2 linked regions of the Pararoseomonas sp. SCSIO 73927 genome follow. The protein of the gene in region 2 binds, or shares a complex with, the protein of the main gene of each other region. Links are inferred from orthologs where the notes say so. Each region holds a gene or a part of one and is shown on either strand. Other genes may lie near its edges.

Evidence for each region.
Region 1: the proteins of trxB (region 2) and trxA are in contact, whole or in part, in a crystal structure (PDB 1F6M), measured with the Escherichia coli proteins. The link is inferred for Pararoseomonas sp. SCSIO 73927 from one-to-one orthologs.

What each region holds. Positions count from the first base shown.
Region 1 is NZ_CP146232.1:1,550,217-1,553,358, forward strand. Bases 3-2,833 are described here. They hold trxA (thioredoxin TrxA), read right to left. Parts: upstream 1,669-2,833; coding sequence 1,336-1,668; downstream 3-1,335. Other genes in these bases: VQH23_RS07295 (glutathione peroxidase), read right to left, coding at 3-192; VQH23_RS07300 (PQQ-dependent sugar dehydrogenase), read right to left, coding at 189-1,316; queC (7-cyano-7-deazaguanine synthase QueC), read right to left, coding at 2,044-2,745; VQH23_RS07315 (NUDIX hydrolase), read right to left, coding at 2,753-2,833. Outside these bases: more of VQH23_RS07295, read right to left, coding at 1-2; more of VQH23_RS07315, read right to left, coding at 2,834-3,142. UniProt on the Escherichia coli protein: Participates in various redox reactions through the reversible oxidation of its active center dithiol to a disulfide and catalyzes dithiol-disulfide exchange reactions.
Region 2 is NZ_CP146232.1:5,418,941-5,422,221, reverse strand. What follows is about bases 307-3,276. They hold trxB (thioredoxin-disulfide reductase), read right to left. Parts: upstream 2,305-3,276; coding sequence 1,309-2,304; downstream 307-1,308. Other genes in these bases: VQH23_RS25600 (PBP1A family penicillin-binding protein), read right to left, coding at 3,030-3,276; VQH23_RS25605 (Lrp/AsnC family transcriptional regulator), read left to right, coding at 2,523-3,014; VQH23_RS25615 (LysR family transcriptional regulator), read right to left, coding at 419-1,309. Outside these bases: VQH23_RS25620 (DUF6481 family protein), read right to left, coding at 1-94; more of VQH23_RS25600, read right to left, coding at 3,277-3,281.

The sequences.
Region 1 (3,142 bases), 3.9 Mb from region 2 along the record:
GAAGGCCAGCACCTGGAAGCCGCGCTCGCCGTAGCGGCGCTGCAGCGCCTCCAGCCCCGCATATTGCGGCGTGAAGCCGCAGCGGCTCGCCGTGTTCACCACCAGCAGCACCTTGCCCCCGTAGTCGGCAAGGGGCTGGGCACCGCCCCCGGGAAGGGGGGCGGAGAGGTCGAGAAGGCCGGTATCGCTCAATTCGCGGGCTCCAGCCGGATCACCCGGCCCTGTGTCTCGTCGGTGAGGATGTAGAGGAGGCCGTCCGGCCCCGGCAGCACGTGGCGCAGGCGCGTGCGGCCCCAGAGCAGCCGCTCCTCCCCCACCACGCGGTCCCCGTCCATGGTCAGGCGCACCAGGCCGGGCGTCCGCAGCGCGGAGACGAAGAGGTTGCCCCGCCAGCCGGGAAAGGCGCCCCCCGCGTAGAAGTTCCCGCCGGAAGGGCTGACGGCCGGGGTCCAGTGCCGCAGCGGCTCCTCGATCCCCGGCGCGCTCGCCTGCCCCGTGCCGATCGGGCTGCCGTCGTAATCCGTGCCGTAGGAGACCAGCGGCCAGCCATAATTGGCGCCCGCGCGCAGCCGGTTCACCTCGTCCCCACCGCGCGCCCCGAACTCAATCTCGATGGCGGAGCCGGTGGCGGGGTTGATCGTCAGCCCCTGCGGGTTGCGGTGCCCGTAGGTGAAGATCTCCGGCCTCGCGCCCGCGCGGCCGATGAAGGGATTGCCCTCCGCCGGGCGCCCGTCCCGCTCCAGCCGCAGCACCTTGCCGCCGAGGTCGTCCAGCCGCTGCGCCCGCTCCTTGTCGGTGTAGCGATCCCCGGTGGAGAGCATCAGCTTCCCGTCCGGCGCGAAGACGATGCGGCAGCCGTAATGGTTCCGCCCGGAGGACTGGGCCGGCGTCGCGTCGAGCAGGGTGGTGGTGCCCTCCAGCCGCGCCATGTCCGCGGAGAAGCGCGCGGTGGCCAAGCGCGTCAGCGCCCCGCCCCCCGCCGCGCCGGCGAGGCAGAAATACACCTGCTGCGTGGCCGGGAAATCCGGCGCCAGGGCCACGTCCAGCAGCCCGCCCTGGCCCTGCGCCACCACCTCGGGCACGCCGGGGACGGGGGCCGAGACGGCGCCGTCCCGCCCGACAATCCGCAGCCGCCCCGGCCGCTCCGTCACCAGCAGGCGGCCATCCGGCAGGAAGGCCGCGCCCCAGGGGCGTTCCAGACCCGTGGCGAAGTCGGTCACGCGGAAGGCCGCGCGCTCGCTCCGCACCACCTCCTGCGACGAGACGGGGCTGGCGCAGGCGGCCAGCCCCAGCAGCAACAGGAGTGCGGTGCGCAAGCGGTTCAGGCCCCCCGGATCAGCCGGCGATCGCCTGATCCACCCAGGCGCGGAGCTGGCCGCGCGGCATGGCGCCCACCTTCATGTCCACGGGCTTGCCGTCCTTGAACAGGATCATGGTAGGGATGCCACGCACCGCGTACTCGTTCGGCGTCATCGGGTTGTCGTCGATGTTCACCTTCGCGACCGTCAGCTTGCCCGCGTAGTCCTTGCCGATCTCGTCCAGGATCGGGCCGACCAGGCGGCAGGGGCCGCACCACTCCGCCCAGAAATCCACGAGGACGGGGCCGGAAGCCTCCAGCACGTCCGTCTTGAAGCTGTCGTCGCTGACAGCCTTGGTGTTCTCGCTCATGCTCAATCTCGTCCCAGTGATGGGGCCCGATGCCGGGTTCGGATAGAAAATCGGGATGCCCCGGCCACCGGTCAAGACAGGGAGGGCCCGGCCTTGCGGCGGCCCTCCGTGGCCGGGGAGAGGAAGAAGGAGTTCTTCCTCTCCCCGGACCCCTCACCATCATCTTCTTCTTCGAGTTGGTCTGGACCCGGCTGACGGTGCGCCTCGGCTCGTGGAGCCGAGGCGACTGCAGGGGCAGGATGGGGTGCTAATCGTAGAGGGCCGACATCTCCCGTCAGTCCCGCGGCAGCCCGATGCAGGTCCAGGAGGCTCAGCCTCCTGGTGGGGGTTCCAGGGGGCAAAGCCCCCTGGTGCCGGACAGCCCAGAAAGGTGAATCAGACCGCCTCCGCGAAACGCTGCCACCCCGCCGCGCGCAGCTCGCAGGCCGGGCAGGTGCCGCAGCCATGGCCCCAGGGGTGCATCGGCCCGCGCTCCCCGCGGTAGCAGGTGTGGGTCTCCTCCACGACCAGCCGCACCAGCGCCTCGCCGCCCAGGCGCTGCGCCAGGCGCCAGGTCTCGGCCTTGTCGATCCACATCAGCGGCGTCTCCAGCACGAAGCGGGATGCCATGCCGAGGTTCAGCGCCGCCTGCAGCGCCTTGATCGTGTCGTCGCGGCAGTCCGGGTAGCCGGAGTAGTCCGTCTCGCACATGCCGCCGACGATGCGGCGCAGGCCGCGGCGATAGGCCAGCGCGGCGGCGAAGGTGAGGAAGACGAGGTTCCGCCCGGGCACGAAGGTGTTGGGCAGCCCGCCCGCCTCCATCGCGATCGCCACGTCGCGCGTCAGCGCCGTGTCGGAGATGGCGCCGAGCACGGGGATGGAGAGGGTGTGGTCCTCCCCCAGCCGCTCCGCCCATTCCGGCTTCATCGCGCGCAGCCCGGCGCGCAGCCTGTCGCGGCACTCCAGCTCCACCCGGTGGCGCTGGCCGTAATCGAAGCCCAGCGTCTCCACGCGGGCGAAGCGGTCCAGCGCCCAGGCGAGGCAGGTGGTGGAATCCTGCCCGCCGGAGAAGAGGACCAGGGCGCCTTCGTCCGTCATGGCCGGGCTAGATCAGTCCCTTAAGGCGCAGCAGCCCGAAGGCCGCCATGCTCATCGCGTCCACGATCACGCCGTCGCGCAGCATCGCCTCCACCTCGGCGAGCGCGAAGTCGCGGCACACCAGGTCCTGCTCCGTGCTCTCCCGCGCCGTCTCGCCCATCGTCAGCTCGGTCGCCAGGAAGACGTGGCCGCGCTGGTTGCAGTAGCCCGCGCCCTGGAACATCTCACCGGCATAGGTCATGCGGTCGGCAATCAGCCCGGTCTCCTCGCGCAGCTCGCCGGCGGCGATCCTCGCAGGGTCCGTGCCGGGGCGGGTCTCCCACATGCCCATCACGAACTCCCACATGCGGCGCTGCACGGGGTAGCGGAACTGCTCCACCAGCGTCACGCGCCCGTC
Region 2 (3,281 bases):
TCGGCCGCGCCTTGAAGCGCTCGAGAAGGGCCTTCTTGGCCTCGTCGGAGTTCTTGCTGCGGTCGTTGAAGTCTGTGCCCTTGAGGGTTCGCATCGTCTCTCTCTGATGGGTGCCGGTGCGGGGCCCTGCCGGCTGGTGCTGCCCGCCCGCCCCTCCGCTTCGCGCTGGCGCTCAGGTGGCACTGCGCGGGCAAAAAAGAAAGCCCGGAAAGCGACGGCCTGAAGCCTGAGCCTTCCGGGCAAGTGCATACAGGGAGGCTTCACGTCTGGGAGACGCGGGGTCCCGAGGACCCCGTCCGGATCAATCACCGAACGAAGGAAAGGTTAGGCCCGGCCCTCCGATGCCGGGCGCGCCAATAACGTCCAGCGGCCATGCGGGTGCTGCATGACGCACCGCAGCACGGAACGGCGGCGTCGGTCAGACATGCCCGGCCAGCTCCGCCACGAGGAAGTCGCGGAAGACCGCCACGCGCTTGGAGTTCCGCATCTCCTCCGGATAAACGAAGAAGGCCTCGATCTTCGGGGTCTTCAGCTCCGTCAGCACGGGCACCAGGTCCGCCAGGTCCTCGCCCATGTAGTCGGGCAGGGCGGCGATCCCGAGGCCGGAGCGCACCGCCCGCAGCATGGCCGGAAGCGAGTTCACCTCCACCGCCGCCCGGCGAGGGGATCCCTGCCGACGGCCCGCCTCGGCCAGCCAGTTAATGTCCTCCACGGGCGGGTGATAGTCGCCGTAGATGATCAGCCGGTGGGCATCCAGGTCCTCCGCCCGCTGCGGGATCCCGGCGCCGCGCAGGTAGTCCGGCGATCCCACCACCTTCCAGCCGAAGGTCGCGATGTGCCGCTGGATCAGGTCCGGCTGCCGCGGCGCGTGCATGCGGATGGCAAGGTCCGCCTCCCGCATCGCCAGGTCCAGCTCCGTGTCGTCCAGCAGCAGCGTCACCGTCATGTCGGGGTGCAGCTTCAGGAAGCGCTCCAGCCGCGGGGCGAGCCAGTTGGCGCCGAAGCCAGTGGTGGTCGTCACCTTCAGCCGCCCCGCCGCGCGCTCCCGGCTCTCGGTCAGCAGGGCCTCCGTCATCGCCAGCTTGGCGAAGACCTCGCGCACCGTCTTGTTCAGCGTCTCGCCCTGCTCCGTCAGGATCAGCCCGCGCGCGTGCCGGTGGAACAGCGGCACGTTCAGGCTCTCCTCCAGCGCCTGGATCTGGCGGGAGACGGCGGACTGGCTGAGGTTCAGCGTGTCCCCGGCATGGGTGAAGGATCCCGCCTCCGCGACGGCGTGGAAGACCCGCAGCTTGTCCCAGTCCAGCGGCATCAGCCGTCCACCGCGTCGTAGGCCGCCACAGCGGGGGCGTCGTCGGGCATGTGGGCCAGCCACTTCTCGGCGTCCAGCGCTGCCATGCAGCCCGAACCCGCGGCGGTGACGGCCTGGCGGTAGATCCGGTCCTGCACGTCGCCGGCCGCAAAAACGCCGGGGATGCTGGTGCGGGTCGATCCCGGCTCGGTCACGATGTAGCCGTCCGCATCCGTCTCCAGCTGGCCGCGGAACAGGGCGGTGGCGGGGTCGTGCCCGATCGCCACGAACATGCCGTCCACCGGAAGCTCGGTGGTGCCGCCGCCGGCGAGGTCGCGCAGCCGCAGGGCGCGCAGGGCGCGGAACTTGCCCTCGGTCGCCAGCGCCTCCTCCACCACCGCGTTCCAGACCACGGAAATGCGGGGGTGCTTGAACAGCCGCTCCTGCATGATCCGCTCCGCCCGCAGGCTGTCCCGCCGGTGGACCAGCGTGACCTTGGACGCCAGCCCGGCGAGGTAGAGGGCCTCCTCCACCGCCGAGTTGCCGCCGCCGATCACCGCCACCTCGCGGCTGCGGAAGAAGAAGCCGTCGCAGGTGGCGCAGGCGGAGACGCCGAAGCCCGAGAGCTCCTTCTCCCCGGGGATGCCGAGCCAGCGCGCCTGGGCGCCGGTGGCGATCACCATGGCGGAGGCCTCGTAGGTGTCGCCCGAATCGCCGACGGCCCGGAAGGGCTTCGCCCCCAGCTCCACCCCGGTGATGACGTCCTGGATGATGCGCGTGCCGACATGGGCGGCCTGGGCCTGCATCTGCTCCATCAGCCAGGGGCCCTGAACCGCGCTGGCAAAGCCGGGGTAGTTCTCGACATCGGTGGTGATGGTGAGCTGACCCCCCGGCTGGAGCCCCGCGACGAGGATCGGCTCGAGCCCGGCGCGCGCGGCGTAGATGGCGGCGGTGTAGCCGGCCGGGCCGGCGCCGAGGATGAGCAGTCGCGTACGGTGGGTGTTGGCCACGTCCATGTCCTGAAGGCAGTGCAGAGTCGCGGCACCACCATATCGGTGCGCGCGCCGCCTTGCACCACCCCTGGACCTCTCGGGATACGGCGGGCCTTGAAGCCGCCCCCCCGCTCAGGGGATAGTCGGGGGCAGGAGCTCCGGCCCGCAGCTCGGGCGGCAAGCCTTACCCGAGACCCGACCCGCGACCGGCCCCTCAAGACGGCCCGAGAGAAGAACCGCCCTTGAAAGACCTCGGCAACGGCTTCGCGCCCGGCGCCCTCGACGCAACCGACCGCGAGATCCTGCGCGAGCTGCAGGCCGATGGCCGCATGACGAACGTGGCGCTGGCCGCCCGGGTGGGCCTCTCCGCCCCGCCCTGCCTGCGCCGCGTCCGCCGGCTGGAGGAATCCGGCGTGATCCGCGGCTACCACGCCGACGTGGACCCGGCCTCGCTCGGCTGGGAGATCACCTTCTTCGCCGTGGTGGGGCTGGAGAGCCAGAAGCTGCCGGTGCTGGAATCCTTCGAGGCCATGGTGCGGGACTGGCCGGAGGTGCGGGAGTGCCACATGATCCGCGGCGGCGGCGACTTCCTGCTGCGCCTCGTCGCCCGCAACCCCGCGCACGAGAACGAGCTGACGAACCGGCTGACGGGCTCGGAGCTCGTCATGCACGTCCGCACCCTGCAGACCATCCGGACATCCAAGGACGAGGCCGGGGTGCCGGTGGAGGGGTGAAGGGGTGAAGGGGCGCTAGCCCCCCGCCCAGACCCCCCGCCCGGCCTCCCGCGCCTCCGTCTCGCTCCGCCGCAGCTCGGGCGAGGCATCGGCGCTGGCGCGGCCGCCGCCGTTGAACAGCACCACGTCCGACAGGTCGCGCCCCTCCACGCTGCAGCGATGCGCGCCGTCCCCCACGGGCTCGCACGCCACCTCCCGCCCGGCGAGGTAGAGGGCGAGCTGGCGGGCATACTCCCCGCGCATCCCGATCACCCCGGTCAGCTGCAG